DNA from 2 places in the Silvimonas iriomotensis genome. Region 1 is predicted to be linked to the other one. Evidence: riboswitches for the same ligand, from Rfam matches in the RefSeq annotation. Region 1 holds a riboswitch; the other holds the start of a gene.
What was found. A riboswitch is a leader RNA that binds a small molecule or an ion and turns the genes downstream of it on or off. The one in region 1 is predicted to bind glycine.
Positions count from the first base shown of each region.

Region 2: another riboswitch for glycine. It lies ahead of IEX57_RS07140 (L-serine ammonia-lyase); the one in region 1 lies ahead of gcvT (glycine cleavage system aminomethyltransferase GcvT).

Region 1 covers NZ_BMLX01000004.1:180,071-190,726, reverse strand. Annotated here, with positions in the region: gene gcvP (aminomethyl-transferring glycine dehydrogenase) at 1-474, opposite strand, end outside; gene gcvH (glycine cleavage system protein GcvH) at 703-1,089, opposite strand; gene gcvT (glycine cleavage system aminomethyltransferase GcvT) at 1,262-2,365, opposite strand; glycine riboswitch at 2,414-2,526, opposite strand; glycine riboswitch at 2,562-2,658, opposite strand; gene IEX57_RS15385 (hypothetical protein) at 2,929-3,702, shown strand; S-adenosyl-L-homocysteine riboswitch at 3,784-3,852, shown strand; gene ahcY (adenosylhomocysteinase) at 3,918-5,384, shown strand; gene IEX57_RS15375 (GNAT family N-acetyltransferase) at 5,493-5,975, shown strand; gene IEX57_RS21200 (hypothetical protein) at 6,039-6,710, opposite strand; gene IEX57_RS15365 (copper homeostasis protein CutC) at 6,977-7,735, opposite strand; gene IEX57_RS15360 (dynamin family protein) at 7,861-9,870, opposite strand; gene mutM (bifunctional DNA-formamidopyrimidine glycosylase/DNA-(apurinic or apyrimidinic site) lyase) at 9,984-10,656, opposite strand, start outside.
Region 2 covers NZ_BMLX01000002.1:125,054-135,709, reverse strand. Annotated here, with positions in the region: gene IEX57_RS07180 (UbiA family prenyltransferase) at 1-568, shown strand, start outside; gene IEX57_RS07175 (hypothetical protein) at 584-1,756, shown strand; gene IEX57_RS07170 (DUF3592 domain-containing protein) at 1,822-2,256, shown strand; gene IEX57_RS07165 (M20 aminoacylase family protein) at 2,346-3,509, shown strand; gene IEX57_RS07160 (hypothetical protein) at 3,627-3,770, opposite strand; gene IEX57_RS07155 (hypothetical protein) at 3,783-4,112, shown strand; gene IEX57_RS07150 (ChbG/HpnK family deacetylase) at 4,218-5,120, opposite strand; gene IEX57_RS07145 (hypothetical protein) at 5,267-5,431, shown strand; glycine riboswitch at 5,494-5,578, shown strand; gene IEX57_RS07140 (L-serine ammonia-lyase) at 5,773-7,173, shown strand; gene IEX57_RS07135 (LysE family translocator) at 7,214-7,867, opposite strand; gene IEX57_RS07130 (aldo/keto reductase) at 8,067-9,047, shown strand; gene IEX57_RS07125 (MFS transporter) at 9,114-10,364, opposite strand; gene IEX57_RS07120 (LysR family transcriptional regulator) at 10,467-10,656, shown strand, end outside.

The sequences.
Region 1 (10,656 bases):
CATGGCCATGGCTTCGGCAGCGGCAGTGGCCTCATCCAGCAAAGAGGCGTTAGCCAGTTCCAGACCGGTGAGGTCGATAATGACTTGCTGGTAGTTCAGCAGCGCTTCAAGGCGCCCTTGCGCGATCTCGGCCTGATATGGCGTATACGCGGTGTACCAGCCGGGGTTCTCCAGCACGTTGCGCAAAATGACATTGGGCAGCCGTGTGGGGAAGTAACCCAGGCCAATATACGATTTGTTGACGCGGTTCTTGCCGGCAATCTCTTTCAGGCGGATCAGCGCCTCGGTTTCAGAGAGGGCATCGGGCAGCGCCAGCTTCTGGTTGAAGCGGATACCGGCAGGCACGGTCTGGTCGACCAGTTCAGCCTTTGATTTCAGGCCGAGCGTTGCCAGCATGGCGGCGGCATCGGTGGTATCAATGCCGATATGGCGATCGATAAAATCGCCGTGGTGAAACAGTTCAGAGAGCGTCATCGTGCGTTCCATCGCCGCTCACCGCAAGGCACTGCGGCAACAGTGCGTCAGGGTGAGCGGCCATTTTCAGTCAAGCTGTGAGTCGGGCAAGTGCAAGCGGTACTGCCGGTGATATCCGCGGCGGATCAGGACCAGTCCACCACGTATCCACCGATTTCAAGGGCGTAGCGCGCGTTCGCAGATTGAACACCGCCGGTAGTTCAATCTGCGATCACACAGCAGCCCGGATTACGCGCCCAGTTCGCGGGCGTAGTCTTCAGCGCTGAGCATCGAATCCAGATCAGCCACGTTGGCCGGCTTCAGGCGGAAGAACCAGCCATCGGCGTACGGCTCGGTATTGGCGATTTCCGGCGCGCTTTCCAGCTCGGTGTTGATGGCGACGATTTCGCCGGCGATCGGGGCGTATACATCAGACGCCGCCTTGACCGACTCCACCACGCCAGCTTGTTCATCCTTGGCCAGCGTTGCGCCCACCTTGGGCAGCTCTACAAACACCAGGTCGCCCAGCAACTCTTGCGCGTGATGGGTAATGCCTACGGTCACGGTGCCGTCGGCTTCCAGACGCATCCACTCGTGGCTGGCGGCGTATTTCAGTTCTGCAGGGATATCCAGCATGTTGGTTCTCTCTCTCAAAGTTCGGTAAATGGAGCCCCCACTCGCCAGTGGCGAGGCACTCCCGCCGGCGGGCGGGCGTGGGGAGGGTGCAATTCAATAAAACGAAGCGGCGATGCACCGCTTTTGCCGGCATAAAGGCGGGCTTTGCCCGCCGCCAGCAGTGTTTAAATCTTTACTCGTATTGCCGCTTGCCGTTGCGCACAAAGGGCAGCTTGACCACGCGCACAGGCGTGAGTGTGCCACGCAGATCGACCTCTGCGGAGCTGTCAGTGCTTGCCGGTACGCGGGCAATGGCAATGGAATGCTTGAGCGTGGGGGAAAACGTGCCGCTGGTAATCACGCCATCACCATGCGGGGTGACCACGCGCATGCCTTCGCGCAATACGCCGCGGTCGGTCAGCACAAGGCCAACTTGCTTCATGGCAACGCCTGCGTTTTTCTCGGCTTCCAGCGCAGCCCGGCCGATGAAATCACGTTCTGCCGGCTGCCAGGCAATGGTCCAGCCCATGCCGGCCTGCAGCGGGCTGATGGTTTCATCCATATCGTGGCCGTACAGATTCATGCCGGCTTCCAGCCGCAAGGTATCGCGCGCGCCAAGGCCGATCGGGGCGACGCCGCCTTTGATCAGTTCAGCAAAGAACACCGGTGCATCCGTGGCGGGCAGCATGATTTCAAGGCCGTCTTCGCCGGTATAGCCGGTGCGGGCCACAAACCACTCGCCACCGGTTTGCGAACCCATGGGCAAACCCTGGAACACCTTGAGAGCACGAATCGCCTCGGCCCATTGCGGCATGATGGCGCAGACTTTCTCGATGGCATTAGGGCCTTGAATGGCCAGCATGGCCAGATCGTCGCGCACATTGAGTTGCACATCACGACCGGCACTGGTCCGGGTCAGCCAGGCCAGATCTTTCTCACGCGTGCCGGCGTTGACCACCATGCGATAGCCGGTTTCAGACAGATAGACGATCAGATCGTCGATGACCGTGCCCTGTTCCGTCAGCATGCCCGAGTACAGCGCCTTGCCGACAAACCCCAGCCTGGCGACGTCGTTGGCCAGAATGTGCTGCAACCAGGCCTTGGCATCGCCACCCGCGATATCGAGCACGACCATGTGCGAGACATCAAACACCCCGGCATCGGCGCGTACGGCTTCGTGTTCCTTGAGTTGGGAGCCGTAATGGATCGGCATGGACCAGCCAGCGAAATCAACCATTTTCGCGCCGGCATCGACGTGGGACTGGTACAGCGGTGTTTGCTTGAGGGCGTGCGTCATCGGGCATTTCCAGGTGCGTGGATTACAAGTACGGCGTACTTGCGGGTACCACACCCCTCTGTCCCGGCACCTGAGATTTTCAGGCTGGCGTCGTTGTGCGACGCAGCCCTTAGCCCCTTCGGTGTGTGCCTTGTGCGGCACAGCTCTCCAGAGTTTTTCGTACTCGAGCCCCGGGTTGGAACCGTGCTCTGTACTCAAAGGTCACGCAGTCCTTTTGCCTGAGCGATTGCGGGTGCGCTTGCGCCTTCGGCGGTCTTCCCGTTGCGGGTAAGACGCTCTCCTGCATGACGGCGCGATTATGCGGATGGGGTGGGGAGTTGGCAACTGCCGTTCGTGCAACTGCCACTAGACAGCCACACCGCGGAAAACCCCTCACCAGTTCTTGCTCATTGAGACGCAATGGGGGTTGAGCCTCAAAATCAACATGGATTTGATTATTTTTGACAACAGCCTGTCGCCTTAAGAAAATTCCCCACGTTTCTTTATGTATCCAGGAAATATCCGGGCTCGTCCGGATTTAAAAAAATAATCAATCCAATGTTTGAAAGGGGTAGGTGATATTTATGCGTTTGTATCCAAAAAGCGTGGCCACTGGTCTGTTGACGGTCATTGCCCTGACGGGCTGTGCCACTGCCAACGTCAAAGACGTGCAGGCCAATCGTGACGGCTATTCGAAAGACCATTTCAACACTTCAACCGTTGGGTCCGGGATCGCGGCCAGTCTGAAAGCACTGCCGGCCCCGGCCACAGCGTATAACCACATCGAGATTGGCTTTGACGGCATCTCGCACGGTACTGATACCGCCGACAAGCCTTATCACTTCACTCAGTACCTGACACACGATGAGAACGGGATGTGGCGAGTGGTTGCCCGGTTCTCGCGCAATGACGTCGAATACATGCAACGTTATGTGCTCACTTACCTGAACGTAGTGCAGGCTCGCTGGCAAGAAGTGGTACTGGAACGAGCCAACGCGTCCTTGATTCGTGAGGTCAAACACATCACCAAAATTGACGGTGGTCTGGCCAATCCGCAACCGGGTGGCGAATATGTCATTGATGTCACGACCGGGAATGAACCGCAGATCGTGAACTTCATCCAGTCCAAATCCATTTGCAAAGCCACGGGTACAGACTTTGAAGCCAGTACGCTGTCTCCTGCGTTGAAGGGCCAGGCAATCAAGGTCTCGTGCGGGTACTACCCCAATGGTCAGGACATTGCCACCGACGTTTCCGAACTGGCTTACCTGCGTCAATATGGCGTTTACGTACTCACTGCCACGCGTAACGGTTACAGCAATAGCTCGCTCAAGATCACCAACTTCAGCGCTTCCTGAGTAACCAGCAAGGCCGGGTGGCTCTGCCACCCGGCTTATACATCACGCATTCGCGCCTGGTTTTGGCTATAATCCGCCCACTTCCGGGGAGCGCTGCGAGGTTGCATCACCACAATCCCAGGCCCGGAGTCTCAACGGCGCTCACCTGATCAACCGTGCCGGACACGGGCTTAACCTGCCAATGATCGATCATCATGCGCGCAGGTTTTCAGGTGATGAATCACCCCGCCCCTCTTCCGGCCACACGTAAAGGACGTATCGCTGTGGCTGAAAATTTCACCGATTTCAAAGTTGCTGATCTCTCGCTGGCCGACTGGGGCCGCAAGGAAATCCGCATTGCCGAAACCGAAATGCCGGGTCTGATGGCCGTGCGCGAAGAAGGCCGTGCCAACCAGCCGCTCAAGGGCGCGCGCATTGCCGGTTCGCTGCACATGACCATCCAGACCGCCGTGCTGATCGAAACCCTGCAAGAACTGGGTGCCGATGTGCGCTGGGCGTCATGCAATATCTTCTCGACGCAAGACCACGCCGCTGCCGGTATCGCCGCCAACGGTTTCGAGGGCAAGGGCACGCCGGTGTTCGCGTTCAAAGGCGAGTCGCTGGAAGAATACTGGCAGTTCACCCACCAGATCTTCGAATGGCCGAACGGCGAGTTCGCCAACATGATTCTGGATGACGGCGGCGACGCCACCTTGCTGCTGCATCTGGGCGCGCGCGCCGAGAAAGACATCAGCCTTGTGGGCAACCCGACCAACGAAGAAGAAACCGTGCTGTACGCCGCCATCAAGGCGCAGATCGCCAAAGACGGCAGCTGGTACTCCACGCGTCTGGCCCACATCAAGGGCGTGACCGAAGAAACCACCACCGGTGTGCATCGTCTGTACCAGATGCACGAACAAGGTCGTCTGGCTTTCCCGGCGATCAACGTGAACGACTCGGTAACCAAGTCCAAGTTCGACAATCTGTACGGCTGCCGTGAATCGCTGGTTGACGGTATCAAGCGCGCTACCGACGTGATGATCGCCGGTAAAGTGGCTGTGGTGCTGGGTTATGGCGATGTGGGCAAGGGTTGCGCGCAATCGCTGCGTGGCCTGGGCGCCACCGTGTGGGTCACTGAAATCGACCCGATCTGCGCCCTGCAAGCCGCCATGGAAGGCTACCGCGTCGTGCGTATGGATGACGTCGCCGGCCAGGCCGATATCTTCGTGACCACCACCGGCAACGTCGGCGTGATTGCGCACGATCACCTGAAAGCCATGCGCAACAACGCCATCGTTTGCAACATCGGTCACTTTGACAGCGAAATCGAAGTCGCCTCGCTGCGTCAGTACCAGTGGGAAAACATCAAGCCGCAAGTCGATCACATCATTTTCCCGGACGGCAAGCGCATCATCTTGCTGGCCGAAGGTCGTCTGGTGAACCTGGGTTGCGCCACTGGCCACCCGTCGTTCGTGATGTCCAACTCGTTTGCCAACCAGGTGCTGGCACAGATCGAACTCTTCACCAAGCAGGCCCAGTATCCGGTCGGCGTGTACGTGCTGCCCAAGCATCTGGACGAGAAGGTTGCCCGCCTGCATCTGGCCAAGATCGGCGCCAACCTGACCGAACTGTCGGACGAACAAGCCGCTTACATTGGCGTGCCGAAAAACGGCCCGTACAAGCCGGCGCACTACCGCTACTAAGCAGTCGCATACGCGCTTGCAACAAAAAACCGGCCTTTCGAGGCCGGTTTTTTTATGGGCGGTGCACGCGTGATAAGGTCTGCGCTTTTGTCTTTGCCTTGCCTGCCCATGACCCCAGTAGTGATCCGCGCCGCCCTCACGCAAGACCTTCCCGCCCTCTGCCGGCTTTCAGATGAAATCAACCATGAGCATCACGCCGGTGCGCCAGATGTGTTTGTACTCAGCCAGCCTGGCGATGAAGCGACCCAGGCCTGGTGGCATAGCGCGATGAGCGCATCAGACAGCGTGGTGCTGGTGGCGCAGCACGGCGATCAGGTTTGTGGCTTTATTTCTGCCAAGGTGACCGAACCTCCGGTCCCGCCGTTTATTCGCGCCCGTCGCGAAGCGCGTATCGGGACCATCGTAGTCGCCGCCAGCCACCGCCGTCAGGGCGTTGGCGAACAATTATTGGGGGCAGCACGCGCGTGGGCGAAAGCACAAGGCGCAGTCACGCTGTACCTGCAGGTTTTCAGCTTCAACGAAAGCGCCATCCGCTTTTATGAAAAACACGGCCTCACCGTGCAGTCCGTGTTCATGAACACGCCGTTGTGAACGCCCAATAAAAAAAACCCCCTCATGTGAGGGGGTTGGCGGGTGCCTTGGCCTTGTGAAAAATCAGGCCTTCTTGGCAGCGTGCTTCTTGCTGTGATGCTTTTTGGCTTGTGCCTTTTGTGCAGCGGAAGCAGCGGATGCCTTCTTGTGCTTCTTGGCTTGGGCCTTCTGAGCGGTCGAAGCAGCGGATGCCTTCTTGTGCTTCTTGGCCTGGGCCTTCTGAGCGGTCGAAGCAGCGGATGCCTTCTTGTGCTTCTTGGCTTGGGCCTTTTGTGCGGTCGAAGCGGCGGATGCCTTCTTGTGCTTCTTGGCTTGTGCCTTTTGAGCGGTCGAAGCTGCGGATGCCTTCTTGTGCTTCTTGGCTTGTGCCTTTTGAGCGGTCGAAGCTGCGGATGCCTTCTTGTGCTTCTTGGCCTGGGCCTTTTGTGCGGTCGAAGCAGCGGATGCCTTCTTGTGCTTCTTGGCCTGGGCCTTTTGTGCGGCCGAAGCGGCGGATGCCTTGTGCTTCTTGGCCTGAGCCTTCTGGGCTACGGTCGAAGCAGCGGAAGCCTTTTTGTGTTTCTTGGCTTGCGCTTTTTGTTCGGTGCTCGAAGCAGTGGCCTTCTTGGCGTGGTGCTTCGTGCTCTTGTGATGAGTAGCCGTTGCAGCTTTCGCCGGGGCGCTGGCGTCAGCGGCAAAAACCGGGGTACCAAACAGCAGGCCAGCAGCAGTAGCGAGTGCGATCAGGGCTTTCATGGGTGTTTCTCCTAAGGGTCAAACTTGTCGTCGGGCTCGGGCCGGGTTTGTTGAGTGGCCCGTCCACGATCACAGAATTACACTGCGCGCGCCGCTTGTATGTGAGGACGTGTTTTGCAGGAGAAACAATTGGTAATGGTGTCAACCATTTCAGAATTATCCCGTTGTGCGTGATCGTGTCCGTGTGATCTGACAACGGGCCGTGCCCTGTCAGGCAATAAAAAACCCGCCATCCTGGCGGGTTTGCTGTTTCTGGCGCTGGCGCGTTAGCCCAGTGCACTGCGCGCATTGGCCAGAATCTCTTGCACCAGCGGCGCAGAGGTTTCGACAATGGCGTATTCATCCTGCCCGGGCGCGCCCATTTTCACGCGTTCGTTGCGGTAGTTCATGCCGCTGGGAAACGGCGCCCGGCCAGAGGTATGGAACTCGCGGCAGCCGGTGGCACGCACCAGTTCTGCAATATTGTTCACCCGCACGCCGGCGCCTGGCATGACCACCAGCTTGTTGCCGGCCTGTTCACGCAACTGGCGGATCAGTTCGGCGCCTTCCGGTGCGGTCGGCGCCTGGCCAGAGGTCAGCAAGCGGTTACAACCCGTGCTGATCACCGCTTTCAGTGCCTGTACCGGATCACGCGCCACATCAAATGCGCGGTGGAATGTCACCTGCATGGGCATGGCCAGTTCGACCAGTTGCTTGGTGCGCGGCACGTCAATATCGCCATCGGCCGTCAACAGGCCGATCACCACGCCATCCACGCCCAGTTTCTTGCAGGCCAGGATATCGCGCTGCATTACTTCGAACTCGACATCCGAATACAGAAAGTCGCCGCCGCGCGGGCGGATGATGACATTGAGGGTAATCCACAGCCGGTCACGCGCCGCGGCAATGGCGCCATGAGAAGGCGTGGTGCCCCCTTCGAGCAGGTTGTCGCAGAATTCCACGCGGCTGGCGCCACCTTCCTGGGCGGCCAGGCAAGAAGTCACAGAGCCCGCGCAGATTTCCAGCAGGATGTCTTGGTGGGCCATGGCGGTTGCTCCGTTATGTTGTCGGGCAAGCGTAAACGAATCGCGCGTCACGCTCAAATCAGGCTAGAAAAAAACGCCCGCGTTCAAGGCGGGCGTTTTTTGCAAAAGACTCAAACCAGGCCAGATTACGCGGCCAGGCGCGAGATCTCGCTGTTGAGCGCAGCCAGCACCTGGCGGTGACACTGATCCAGGTCGTCCATCTGGCTGGTGAGCTGGCGATCCATGTCTTCCAGTTCTTCAATACGGCCTTCCAGCGTATCGGTGGCCTTGTGGATGCGCTTGATGCTTTCCAGACGGCGACGCAGTTGCAGCTGGTGTTCGCGCACCTGGGTTTCCATCGGTGCCATCACGGCCTTGAGCCAGTTTTCCACGTCGCGGTTGGCCACTTCAAACACGTACACCACACGGCTGGCGACGGTTTCGAAGAACTTGCGGGTAATGCGGCTCTGGCTGGTGGTCAGCAAACGGCCCACGGTATTGAAGTGCTCGCGGAAGGATTTCTCCAGGCGGGCGATTTCCTTGTGGTACTTGAGCGTGGAGAACGGCGGCGGTGTCACCTGACCCAGGCCGTGTTCTTCGCTGAACTTCTTGTACATGGCCGCCATCATGGCCTGGATTTCTGCCACCTGTTCGGCAGAGCTGGCGATATTGGCGTTGGTGTCCTTGAAGAAGCGCTCCATGGTGGCGCGCAGGCCGCCTTCGCCAAACGAGAACCAGCTGCGTTCCATTTCGTCGCGGATACGGGCGATCTCGGCCTTGAGCGAATCCATGCCCAGCAGCGTCAGCAACTGGTTGGTCTGCTGGCTGAAAATGCTGCGCAGCGCCTGGAAGCGCACCAGACCTTGCTCGAAATGACGCTTGTCGGTCTGGACCTTGTCCATCATCTGCATGACCACGTCCTGGTTCTTGCCACGCAAGCGGGCCAGTTCGTCCAGTTGTTCCAGCAGACTGGTGCGACGCGTCCCCAGCAGATTGCGGGTGGCCAGCACAATGTCTTCGACTTCGGTGATCGTGCTGTCGCGCACGATATCCTGCTTGGCCGGCAACAATTCGCCAGACAGCGCGGCTTCCAGATCCATCAAGTGCGCGCGTTGCAGCAAGGCTTCATCGTGCTGCACCTTGGCGACCAGCGCTTTTTGCGCCGATACCGGGAACACGTGGTTGGGGTTCACGCCCAGCAGACTGGCCGTGGTCACCACCTGGCGATCGATCTCGGCTTCGATCTGTGCCGGGGTCTTCAGTTCATCCCACAGGCCGTCAATCTTGTTGAGCACCACCAGGCGCCCGCGCGAGCCGGCTTGCGCCTTGCCAATGTGGTTGCGCCACACATCGATGTCGCTCTTGGTCACGCCGGTGTCGGCAGACAAGATAAACAGAATGGCGTGCGCGTTGGGCAGCAGGTTCAGCGTCAGTTCCGGTTCGGTACCGATCGCGTTCAGGCCCGGGGTATCCAGAATGACCAGGCCCTGTTCCAGCAACGGATGCGGGAAATTGATCACGGCGTGACGCCAGGCCGGGATTTCCACCGTGCCATCGGCGCCGACCATGATCACCTGATCAGGATCATCTTCATCAAACAGGCCAAAGCTCTTGGCGACTTCAATCGATACGCGCTTGGTGTGGCCCACCTGGCCCAGCGCGGCCAGCATGGCATCAGCGTTGTCGACTTCCAGTTCGGTCGTGGCCCACTCTTCGGTGTAGCGGCGGTATTCGCTGGTGGTCACGTTCTGTGCGCGGGTTTCGATCGGCAGCAACTGGATCGACGGCGGGCGCGACGGGTCAAACAGGATTTCCGTCGGGCACATGGTGGTGCGGCCAGCCGACGAGGGCAGCACGCGTTTGCCATAGTGCGCAAAGAAAATCGCATTGATCAGTTCAGACTTGCCGCGGGAGAACTCGGCCACAAACGCGATATTGAGTTTGTCGTCCTTGAGTTTTTCCAGCAGTGTCTGGATGCGCAGCTGAGTCTGGGCATCGTCCAGGTCTTGCTCGGACAGCCAGCGCGACAATTGCGCCACGCGTTGCGACAACTGGCCGCGCCAGGCGCTGTAGGCCTGGAAGTCGCCGGCAAGGCGGTCGTTGCTGTCCACATCGTTGGCGGCTATCTCGTCACGATGGAGGTAGTCGGTGCTCATCTCGGTCCTCACGCCCTGTACGGGCTCTCTTTAGCGCAGGCCGCGCGCGCGGCGCCTGCATGTGTTCGGACGGCGTTATCGCACATTCCGGACACTAATGATAATGGAATCAATTATTTCTGGCAGTTCGGGCAGAAGAATGTTGCGCGTTGACCCTGGCGGATTTCCACAATCGGCTTCGCGCAGACCCGGCACGGCTCTGCGGCCCGGTCATAGGCGTAGGTCTGCAGCTGGAAATAACCCGTGTTGCCGCTTGAATCGACATAGTCGCGCAGCGTGGTGCCCCCCGCGCGGATCGCGTCCGACAAAGTGGCCTTGATTGCGTCAACCAGGGCGTCAATTTCACGTTTCTTCAGTGTGGCCGCGGGCCGTTCCGGGTGTATCCGCGCACGGAACAACGCTTCGGATGCATAGATGTTGCCCACGCCAACCACGACATGTTGATCCATGATGACAAGCTTGATCGCGGCCTGCCGACGGGCGAGCTGTTGCTGCAGATAGCTGGCGTCAAAGGCGTCAGACAAAGGCTCCGGTCCCAGCGCTGCCAGCAAGGGGTGCGTGGCCGGTGCGGCCTCATGCCAGAGCATGCAGCCAAAGCGGCGCGGATCGCGGTAACGCAGGATGCGGCCGTCTTCGAGCATCAGATCAATATGATCGTGTTTTTCAACCGGACGCGCAGCCGTCACCACCCGCAAGGTGCCGCTCATGCCAAGGTGGACAATCAGCGTGCCGTGGGCAAAGCCGATCAGCAGATATTTGGCACGCCGCTCGACCGAGACAATGCGC
Region 2 (10,656 bases), on a different contig from region 1:
CTCGCCGCAATTGCTGGCCGTGCTGCTGGTGTACCTGCTGCTCACCAGCGCATATTCGTTCAGCTTCAAGCGCAAGATGGCGGTGGATGTGGTGCTGCTGGCCGCGCTGTACACCATCCGCATCATTGCCGGCGCGGCGGCGATCAGCGTCGTACCCACGTTCTGGCTGCTGGCGTTCTCCATGTTCATCTTCCTGGGGCTGGCGCTGGTCAAGCGCTACACGGAACTGCTGGCGCTGGAAGAAGCCGGGCGGGACAAAGTCTCTGGTCGCAATTATCTGGTGGCCGACCAGTACGTGGTGATGGCCATGGGTGTTTCCAGTTGCCTGTTGAGCGTGCTGGTGCTGGCGCTGTACATCAACAGCCCGGATGTCGGCTCGCTGTACAAGACGCCTTATGTATTGTGGGCACTGTGCCCGTTGCTGATGTTCTGGGTCTGCCGCTTGTGGCTGATGGCGAACCGGGGGCTGGTGCAGGATGACCCGGTGGTGTTTGCCGTGCGTGACCGTGTGAGCCAGCAAACGGCGGTGGTGGCCGCACTGATCATTGTGGCCAGTACCTTCGGGTAAAGCGGAGTACGCCGGATGAACATGATTGCCCAGACCACCGGTATCGCCTCGGGCAAAGCGGCGGACAAGGCGGAGTCTCGTGCCTGGTTGATGTTGCGCACGGTGCTGCGGCGCCTGCCCGTGGTGATGCTGCTGGTGTGTTGCACGGCCGCAGCGTACAGCTCGTTTTTTGCGCAGTGGGGGTTTTGCGGCCTTGTCAACAAAGAGCCCTGTATCTTGCAGGCGACCATGGACGGTACGGCCAAGCGACCGTGGGTGTACCGCAGATTGATCGTTGAATCGGGCATGTGGATCGATCAGCACATGCCGGCGGGCTTGCATGAGCGGCTGGTCACCCAGCTGGGCGAACACAATCTGGGCGACTTTTACAACGGAGCCAAAGCGGCGGCCGGCCCGGGTCCCGGGGTCAATCTGGCATTTTATGTTGTGTATGTGCTGGGCTATTGCGCTTTTCTGATGGCTGCGGTGGCCGTCTGGCGCGTGGCAGAAGCCTGGACGCAAGACCGGATCGCCTCGTTGCTGGCGGCGCTGGTGCTGGTACTGGCGTATCCCATTGTGCTGACCGTGGGCGGCAATTTTTATGACTTTGGCGAGATCATGTTTTTTTCGCTGGGGGCATGGGCGGCGGTGGCAGGCTCGCCCTGGTGGATCTTGCTGCTGGCGCCTTTGGGGACCTACAACAAAGAGTCCTATTTCTTTTTTCTGGTGACCTTGCTGCCGATCTGGCAAGCCCGCATCGGCACCCGCGCCGCGCTGTTCTGGACGGGCGCAGGTGTGTTTTTGTCCGGCTGCGTTTACCTGATGATCAAGGCGCGCTATGTCGGCAATCCCGGTGGCCCGATCGAGGTTCACTGGCGCGATCAACTGGATTACTACCGCCACTTCAGGCATTTCGGGCAGTTTGAGTTTCACTACGGCCTGTTGCTGCCCAAGGGCTTTAACCTGATCAATATTGCGCTGGTGGCACAACTGTTACTGGCAAGCTGGAAACTGGCTCCGCCGGTGTTGTTACGTCATTTCAAACTGGCGGCGCTGATCAACATCCCGCTGTTCTTTTTCCTGTGTTACCCGGCCGAACTGCGTAACTTGAGCCTGATGTTTGTGGCGCTGACCTGCCTGTTGGCGTGCGCGTTTTCTGCCATGTTCAAACGTTTTTATAGTCCCGGGCAGATCGCAGCGGGGGCATAGCACGCCGATGGGCGGGCCGGCGTCAGCCGCGCTACAATCGGGGCCTCGGTTTGAGGCCCTTTTTCATGAAGAAAACCCCCACAGTAAAACCCGCCCCGGCCCGCGCTGGCCGTTTTGTGATTGTGCCGCTGTTGCTGGCCCTGACCTTGTCGCTGGCCGGGATCATCCTGGCTTCACGCGCGTATGACCGTCGCGACGGCACCGTCACCGCGCCCGGCAAGGTGGTCAACATGATCGGTCCGCAGGGCAGCAGTGACGCCAGACCGCTGGTGCGCTTCAGCACGCCGGATGGCCAGATTGTTGATTTTGTACCCTTGCACAGCGGCAAGTGGCCTGTACCGCACCTGGGCGAAGAAGTCGCTGTGATGTACCCGCCAGATCGCCCCGGTACCGCACAGGTCTACCAGTTTACCGAGCAATGGTTGCCGGCCGTGGTCTGTGGCATTGGGGCGGTGCTGGCCTGGCTGGTGGCGCTGGTGCTGCGTCGCAAAGCCGGCTGATCCTGCCGATTGCCGCTTTGCGTTGCGCGGCCCCTGGCCCGTTGATTAGCATGAAAGTGCAGGCCGCCATTTCTCCTCTGGAATCTGTCATGTTCGATACCTTGCGCCGCTTTGAGCCGGAACTTGTTGAAATCCGCCGCAGTATTCACCGCCATCCGGAACTGGGGTTTGAGGAAAGCCGCACCAGCGATCTGGTGGCAGAAAAGCTCACCAGCTGGGGTTATGAGGTGCATCGCGGGATCGCCAGAACCGGCCTTGTCGGGGTGCTTAAAGTCGGCAGCAGCCACAAGACGCTGGGCCTGCGTGCCGATATGGACGCCTTGCCCATTCACGAGGCGACTGCCAAACCGTGGGCCAGCCAGATTCCCAATCGCATGCACGCCTGCGGTCATGACGGTCACACCACCATGCTGCTGGGCGCGGCGCGTTATCTGGCCGAAACCCGCCATTTCAACGGCACGCTCAACCTGATTTTCCAGCCGGCAGAAGAAGCCCTGGGCGGCGCGCAAGCCATGGTCGATGCCGGTTTGTTCCGGCGCTTTCCGTGCGATGCCATTTTTGGCATGCACAACATGCCGGGTTTGCCGGTGGGGCAGTTCTATTTTCGCAGCGGCGCTTTCATGGCCTCGGCCGATAGCCTGGATGTCACCATTCACGGCAAGGGCGGGCACGGCGCCTTGCCGCATACCACGGTCGATCCGATTGTCGTGGCCGCCAGCATCACCCTGGCGCTGCAAACCATTGTCTCGCGCAATGTCGATACCCAGCATGCCGCGGTGATCACCGTGGGTTCCATTCAGGCGGGTGACGTGGCCAACGTCGTGCCGGCGACGGCCCTGATGAAACTGAGCGTGCGCGCGCTGGACCGGCAAGTCCGCAAGCTGTTGTTGTCCCGCATTGAAGACGTGGTGCGCCTGCAGGCGCAAAGCTTTGGCGCCACGGCGACCATTGAAGCCCGGCATGGCACGCCGGTGCTGATGAATGACGAAACCCAGACGCGCTTCGCCCACGGCGTCGCCGCCAGCCTGTTTGGCGATAGCCACGCCCACTACGGCGCCCACCCGCTGATGGGCAGTGAAGACTTCGCCTATATGCTCGATGCCAACCCGAACGGTTGTTATTTCTTTATCGGCAATGGCGACGGCGAGGGGTCCTGCATGATCCATAACCCGGGGTATGACTTTAATGATGGGTGCCTGACGCCGGGGGCGGCAATGTGGGCCGGGCTGGCCGAAGGCTATTTGAAGGCTTGAACCGCAGTTGATGCGGCAGGCGCTGGCCCGGGCAACTGCCGCAATCCCGTCTCGTCATCTCCGCAGCGCCACCAGCACTTGCCAGTGCCGGTAAAGCACCTGGCCGCGTGACGTCGCTCACACCAGTTTGTAGCGCGCAGTATCAATCCTCCCCGGCGACACCCGCCCGTACACGGCAGCACCATCCCGCCACTTGGCGCATACAACTGCATGCAATACGCCGGCATTGGCCGTGTTAACCTGGTCTACGTGATCAGTCATGCAGGGATGCGCATGAAAGTAGTGAGTCTGTTCGTCGTCGGCCTGGTGCTGGTCGGCGCGAGTAATGTGGCCAGTGCGGTCGATGGCGTACCGCCGCCGTCCATGAACGATAACGACTGGAGCGCGTCTGCACCGCAAGGGCGTTGCGGGCCGCCGCCGCAGATGAAAGACGACGGCGAGAGCAAGGACCAGTCTGCGCATCATGGTCATCGCGGCCCGCCGCCCGATGGCCCGCCACCGGAAGGTGGCCCCAATGGCAAGGATGGCAACGGCAAACATCGCCCGCCGTCCAGAGATGCGTCTGGCACCGCGCCGGCGCCGCAAGGATGCGGTATGCAGTGAGAGTTGCATGCCACATGTCAGGAGTAGTCTTTCCTGGGGATTGGTGTCACAGCCCGACACCCTTGAGGCCGTCAGCCCAAAGCTGACGGCCTTTTTTATGGCCGCTCAGGCTGCCATGACATCGCGCAGGGCACGCATGCCGATCAGCTTGAAACCGCGTTCCTCAATGGCGCGGCCAAAGGCATCGCTGCCCAGCAACACGCGATCAGCCACGCGCGTGGCGACGTCTGGTGCCAGCGTGCGCAACTCCGGGGTGTCGTCGGCCGGGTGCCCGATCATGACGTGAACGCCCGGGCCGCGGCTATCGAGCCAGTCGCAGGCAAAGGCCAGCCGTTCTGCCTGCGCCAGCTGGCGGTTGAAAGGCAGGCCGACCATGCTGGTCAGCAGCAGCGCTTTGCCGGCCGCGGCGGCCTGGCTGAACTGGCTGGCAACGGCGTCGCCTTCTTCACGCGGGATCACGCACATCTCGGCCACGGTCGCACCGTCGACCTCCGGAATCAGCGGCGGCACGCCGGTTTGTTCGGCCAGCTCCAGATAGATGGGCATCAGCGCCGGGTGGTACAGCGTGAGCATATGGCTGTCCACATGGGTGATATCCACGCCGAAATGGCGGGCGCGGGCAATCTGCGCGGCCAGTTCCTGGCGCACGGCGGCCGGGTCCCCACGCAAATGGGTGGGGCGGGCCAGATTGTGGAAATAACCTTGTTCATCCACAAGGCCGCTGGCCGGATCATGCGTTGTCAGCGGTGCCCAGCGATAGCGCTGGCGTTCTGCATTGAGCGTCAGGTGCACGCCCAGGTCGGCCTTGTGTCCCAGTTTGCCGGCCACTTCTGCGGCATACGGAAACCAGCTGCACGGCACCATGGTCGAGGCCGAACTCAACAGGCCGGTATTGACCAGCGACTCCCACGCGGACACGGTGGCCTCGCACATGCCGACATCATCGGCATGGGTGATCAGAAGGCGATCGCTGGCGCTGAAACCCAGCCGTTCCTGCAAGGTACTCATGGTGACTCCACGGGGTTGGACACAATGAAAGCCAGTATAGGGCGGGGTGTGGACCCCGTGCCCAAAGCCCGCAATATCGGCAAACCGGGTTTGATAGCGTGAATGGTTACGTTTCACTGTGTTGTCAATGTCATATGATTGAGTCATTGATCAACCGCAAAAGCTTCATCTCACTCATCATGAAAACACTGCGCAATATCATCGCTATTGTTCTGATTGCTTCCTCGCTGGGGGGCTGTGTCACCACCGCCGTACTGACTGGCGGCGGCGATAACCGCAGTGAGCAGATCAGCCAGCAAATCGGCATCTGAAGCCGGCTAAAACCCCGCATTGACATGGCATAAAGCGCTGTCTACATTGCCCATCAGCCAATCAATGCCGGGCAGGAGAGACCACCAATGTGGCGCCGAAGGGGTATCGCCCTGAAAACTCTCAGGCAAAAGAACTGCACGGCAATCTGGCACTCTGGAGAGTGAGCCTGCAGGCTCCGCCGAAGAAGCAAGGCCGCGCGCGGCCGTAATCTCTCAGGCACCAAGGACAGAGGGGGCAACACACGGCTGGCGCCGGGTGCCCCTTTTGCTTGCCGGTGCCCCTGTTGTCAGCCCCTCGATACCCGTCCGGTGCAGCGCGCCGGCCATGCAGGGCAGGGCTCATGGCAATCAGCGTTTTTGATCTCTTCAAAGTGGGCATCGGCCCATCCAGCTCCCACACCGTTGGCCCCATGCGGGCGGCGCGCCAGTTTGCGCAACGACTGGCGCGAGACGGCCATTTGCCGCAACTGGCTAGCCTCAAGGCTGAGCTGTACGGCTCTTTGGGGGCAACCGGCAAAGGCCACGGTTCAGACATCGCCGTGATCCTGGGTCTGTGTGGTGACGAGCCTGATACGGTCGAGGTTGATACCGTGGCGGCGCGCGTTGCTGCCATTCGGCAGGCCCGGCAACTTCATGTACTGGGCCAGCAACTGATTGCCTTTCGTGAGCCGGAACACCTGACCCTGCACAAGCGCAAAGCGCTGCCGTATCACCCCAACGGGATGATTTTTGAGGCCTTCGACGCGGCAGGCAACAGTCTTTCACGGCGGGCGTATTTTTCAGTGGGTGGCGGTTTTATTGTGGATGAAGCGGCCATTGCCGCCGGTTTTACCCCGCCTGATGCCACCCGGTTGCGCCACCCGTTTACTTCTGCCGCCCAGTTGCTGGCGCTGTGTGCGGCCGAGGGCAAGACCATCAGCCAGATCATGCTGGAAAACGAACTGGCCTGGCGTGACGAAGCCAGCATCCGCAAGGGTTTGCTGGAGATCTGGCTGGTGATGCAAGCCTGTGTGAAACGCGGTTGCGAACGGGAAGGCATTTTGCCCGGCGGCATGAAAGTCAAACGCCGCGCGGGCGAGCTTTATCGCAAACTGGCCGCCGCGCCGGAAGCCGGGCTGACAGATCCGTTGACGGTGATGGACTGGGTCAACCTGTATGCGCTGGCGGTCAACGAAGAAAACGCCGCCGGGGGCCGGGTGGTGACAGCGCCCACCAATGGCGCGGCCGGGATTATCCCGGCAGTGTTGCACTACTACACGCGTTTTGTGCCGGGGGCGACGGAGGAAGGCGTCATCCGCTTCATGCTCACGGCCGGGGCGATCGGCATTCTGTTCAAGCTCAACGCCTCGATCTCCGGCGCGGAAGTCGGGTGCCAGGGCGAAGTGGGCTCGGCCTGTTCAATGGCGGCGGGCGCGCTGGCAGAGGTACTGGGTGGCACGCCGCAGCAAGTAGAAAACGCCGCCGAGATCGGCATGGAACACAATCTGGGGCTGACCTGTGATCCGGTTGGCGGCCTTGTGCAAGTGCCGTGTATCGAGCGCAACGCCATGGCCTCGATCAAGGCCATTAACGCCGCGCGGATGGCCCTGCGCGGGGACGGTAGCCATTTTATTTCGCTGGACCGGGTAATCCGCACCATGCGCGACACCGGCCGCGATATGCACACCCGCTACAAAGAGACCGCCCGCGGCGGCCTGGCGATCGAGATTGTCGAGGTGCCGGTGAATATCGTGGAATGCTAGTTACCGTTACTTCGGCAGGGTAGCCAGGGTTGGCGCCTGGCTACAGCAGCGTGCGGTAGCCTTCGGCAATCACGGTGATCGCAAAATACCCGAACAACACGGCAGAGAACGCGTTGCAGTACAAAGCCAGCTTGTGTCCGATCAAATGCCGCCCTTTGCCCGCCAGCACGGCCAGAAACGCGGACCACGCCAGCCCGCCGGCAAAGAAGCCGCCCAGGAACAAGCCATTCATCAAGGCCGAGCCATCGGTCGCCTGCGCAATAATTGCGCCACCTACTGCGGCGTACCATAGCAACGAGGTCGGTGAGGCCAGCGCCATGCCCAGGCCGCGCAAAAACTCTACCCGGGGCGACCAGGCTTGCGCTTCGGCGGTGGCATCGTAGTCTGGCGCTTCTTGCTGGCGGCGCGATTCAGCCAGCGCGGCCATGGCCATTTTCCAGGTCAGCCACAACAGCAGCGCGCCACCGCCCAGCCACAAGACCCAGCGCACCGCGGTGAACTGGAACAGCACGGCAAGGCCAAACAAAGACAGCGCGGCGTAGGTGATATCGCCAAAGCATGACCCTAGTCCCAGCATGAAAGCCGGACGCACGCCGGCGCGGATGCCGGTGTTGATCAGGGCGGTATTCACAATGCCGATATCCAGGCACAGCGAGAGCGACAGCAAAAAACCTTTCAGCAGAACGGCCAGCATGGTGCGATACAGAATCGGGTGGGGCGGGAAAGGCGGTCACTATACGCTGCCCCAGGCCGCCGCCCAAGGCGCAGGGGGCGATATGCAACAGGGCGGCAAGCAAATATCGCAGTGCCGGTCAGCAGATTAATGAATACCTTTTTCGGGGGCAGGCTTCTACACTGCTCGCCAACGTCATATGTCCCACCTGGAGAACACTGTGCAACAACGTCAGTTTGGTAATACCGGCAGAAGCGTTTCTGAAATCGGCTTTGGCGCATGGGCCATTGGCGGCAGCTGGGGCGATGTATCCGACAAGGACGCAGAAGCCGCATTGCATGCCGCGCTGGATGCCGGCGTCAATTTCCTGGATACGGCCGATGTCTATGGCGATGGCCGCTCAGAGCGCCTGATTGCGCGCGTGCTCAAGCAACGTGGCCGTGACGGCGTGATGGTGGCGACCAAAGCCGGCCGCAAGATCAACCCGCACGTGTCGGCCGGTTATACGCCGCAAGTGCTGGAACGCTATATCGACGATTCCTTGCGCAACCTGGAAGTGGATGCGCTCGACCTGGTGCAACTGCATTGCCCGCCGACCGAGGTCTTCTACCGCCCCGAAATCTTTGACGCACTGGACAAGCTCGTTGCCAAGGGCAAACTGAAAGCCTACGGCGTGTCGGTCGAGAAAGTGGAAGAGGCCATCAAGGCGCTGGAGTTTCCCATCAGCAGCGTGCAGATCATTTTCAACATGTTCCGCCAGCGCCCGGCCGAGCATTTCTTTGCCCGCGCCAAAGCGCAGAACGTGGCGATCATTGCCCGCGTGCCCTTGGCCAGCGGCCTGCTCACCGGCAAACTCAGCGCCAGCAGCCAGTTTGCTGCAGAAGATCACCGCAATTTCAACCGCCACGGTGAAGCGTTTGACGTGGGCGAGACCTTCTCTGGCGTGCCCTATGAAACCGGCCTGCAAGCCGTGGAGGCATTGCGCGGCGTGATTGGTGACGTGCCGATGGCGCAAATGGCGCTGCGCTGGATTCTGATGTTCGATGCCATTACCGTTGCCATTCCAGGCGCGAAAAACCCGGCACAGGCTGCCAGCAATGCCGGTGCGGCCAACCTGCCTGCCCTGACCGACGCGCAAATGAAAGCCGTCGCCGATATCTACGCGCAATACATCAAGCCGCACGTGCATCAACGCTGGTAAAGCCGGCGCGGCAACAAAAAAGGCGGGCGCCCTGGGGCGACCCGCCTTTTGTCGTGGCGCGATCGGTTATCGTGCGATCGCCTGGTGTGCGCCAGCCAGCGGCTTGGCCTGCAAACTGCGCAAACGCAGCGCCACGCTCAGGCTGACCAGCACGATAAACACCAGCGCAGTGCACACGCCGGTCCATTGATCTGCGGCCCAGAACAGCCCGGTCAGCGAGCCCACGAGGCTAGAGCCCAGGTAATACGCGCTCAGGTATAACGATGCGCCCAGCGCCTTGGCCGGCCCGGCGCGGCGGCCCACCCAGCTGCTGGCCACGGTGTGTCCGCCAAAAAAGGCAAAGGTGAACATGGCAATGCCGACAATCACCAGCGGCAGCCAGTCTGACAAGGTCAGCAACAGGCCGGCCAGCATCAGCACTTTCATGCCCCACAACACGTGGCGGCGGCCGATTTTGTCGGCAATCTTGCCCGACCATGCCGAGGCAAACGTGCCGACCAGATACAGCGCGAAAATCATGCCGATGGTGGAATCAGACAGGTTGAACGGGGCGCGTTCCAGCCGGAAACCCATGTAGTTGTACAGGCTCACAAAACAACCCATGAGCGCGAAACCGGTGAAGAACAGCCAGGGCAGGCCGGCGTCCGCAAACAAGCCTTTGACCGCTTGCCACAGTGCCTTGCGGCCGGCGGCGCTGATTGGCAGCGCACGCGGCGCAAAGTGCCGGGAGGCAGGCAGGAAGCGCCAGAACACAAACGCCGCGATCAGACCCAGTCCGCCGACAAAACCTGCGGCAGCACGCCAGGTAAAGAAATCGGCCACCCAGGCACTGGCCAGGCGTCCGCTCATGCCGCCCAGTGCGGTGCCGGCAATATACAGGCCCATGGATGAACCCAGCGACAGCGGGTCGATTTCCTCCGCCAGATACGCCATGGCCACGGCGGGCAGGCCGGCCAGCACCACGCCGCACAAGATACGGAACACCAGCAGGCTGCCAAAGCCGGGGGCAAAGGCACTCAGGAAAGTCAGTGTCGCCGCGGCAAACATGGCGGTGCACATGACCGGCTTGCGGCCAAAGCGGTCAGAGATAAAACTGGCCGGGATCAGCGCCAGCGCCAGACCACCCGTGGAAATGGACAGCGCCACGCTGCTGGCGGCCGGGGAAAGGCCGAATACGCGTGAGAACATGGGCAGCAGGGGCTGCACCCAGTACAACAACCAGAAGGTGGAAAAACCGCCGAGGAAGAGGGCGATATTGGTACGACGGTAGGCCGGGGTACCGGCCTTGATAAGGGCTTGTGGCGCGGGGTCTTGCATGATGTTGCCTAGGCGTGCTGCATGTGACAGCAAAAGCTTATGCTCACGCTGACTGCCAGTCCAATATATATTTATGCATGTTCTGATATGTTTGAGATATCAATGGAACTGCGACATCTGCGTTACTTCGTTGCTGTGGCCGAGGAATTGCACTTCACCCGCGCCGCCGAAAAACTCCATATTGGCCAACCGCCGCTGAGCCAGCAGATTCAGGCGCTGGAGGCGGAACTGGGCGTGGAACTCTTTGCCCGCAGCCGCCGTAAAGTGGCGCTGACGCCCGCCGGGGAGCGCT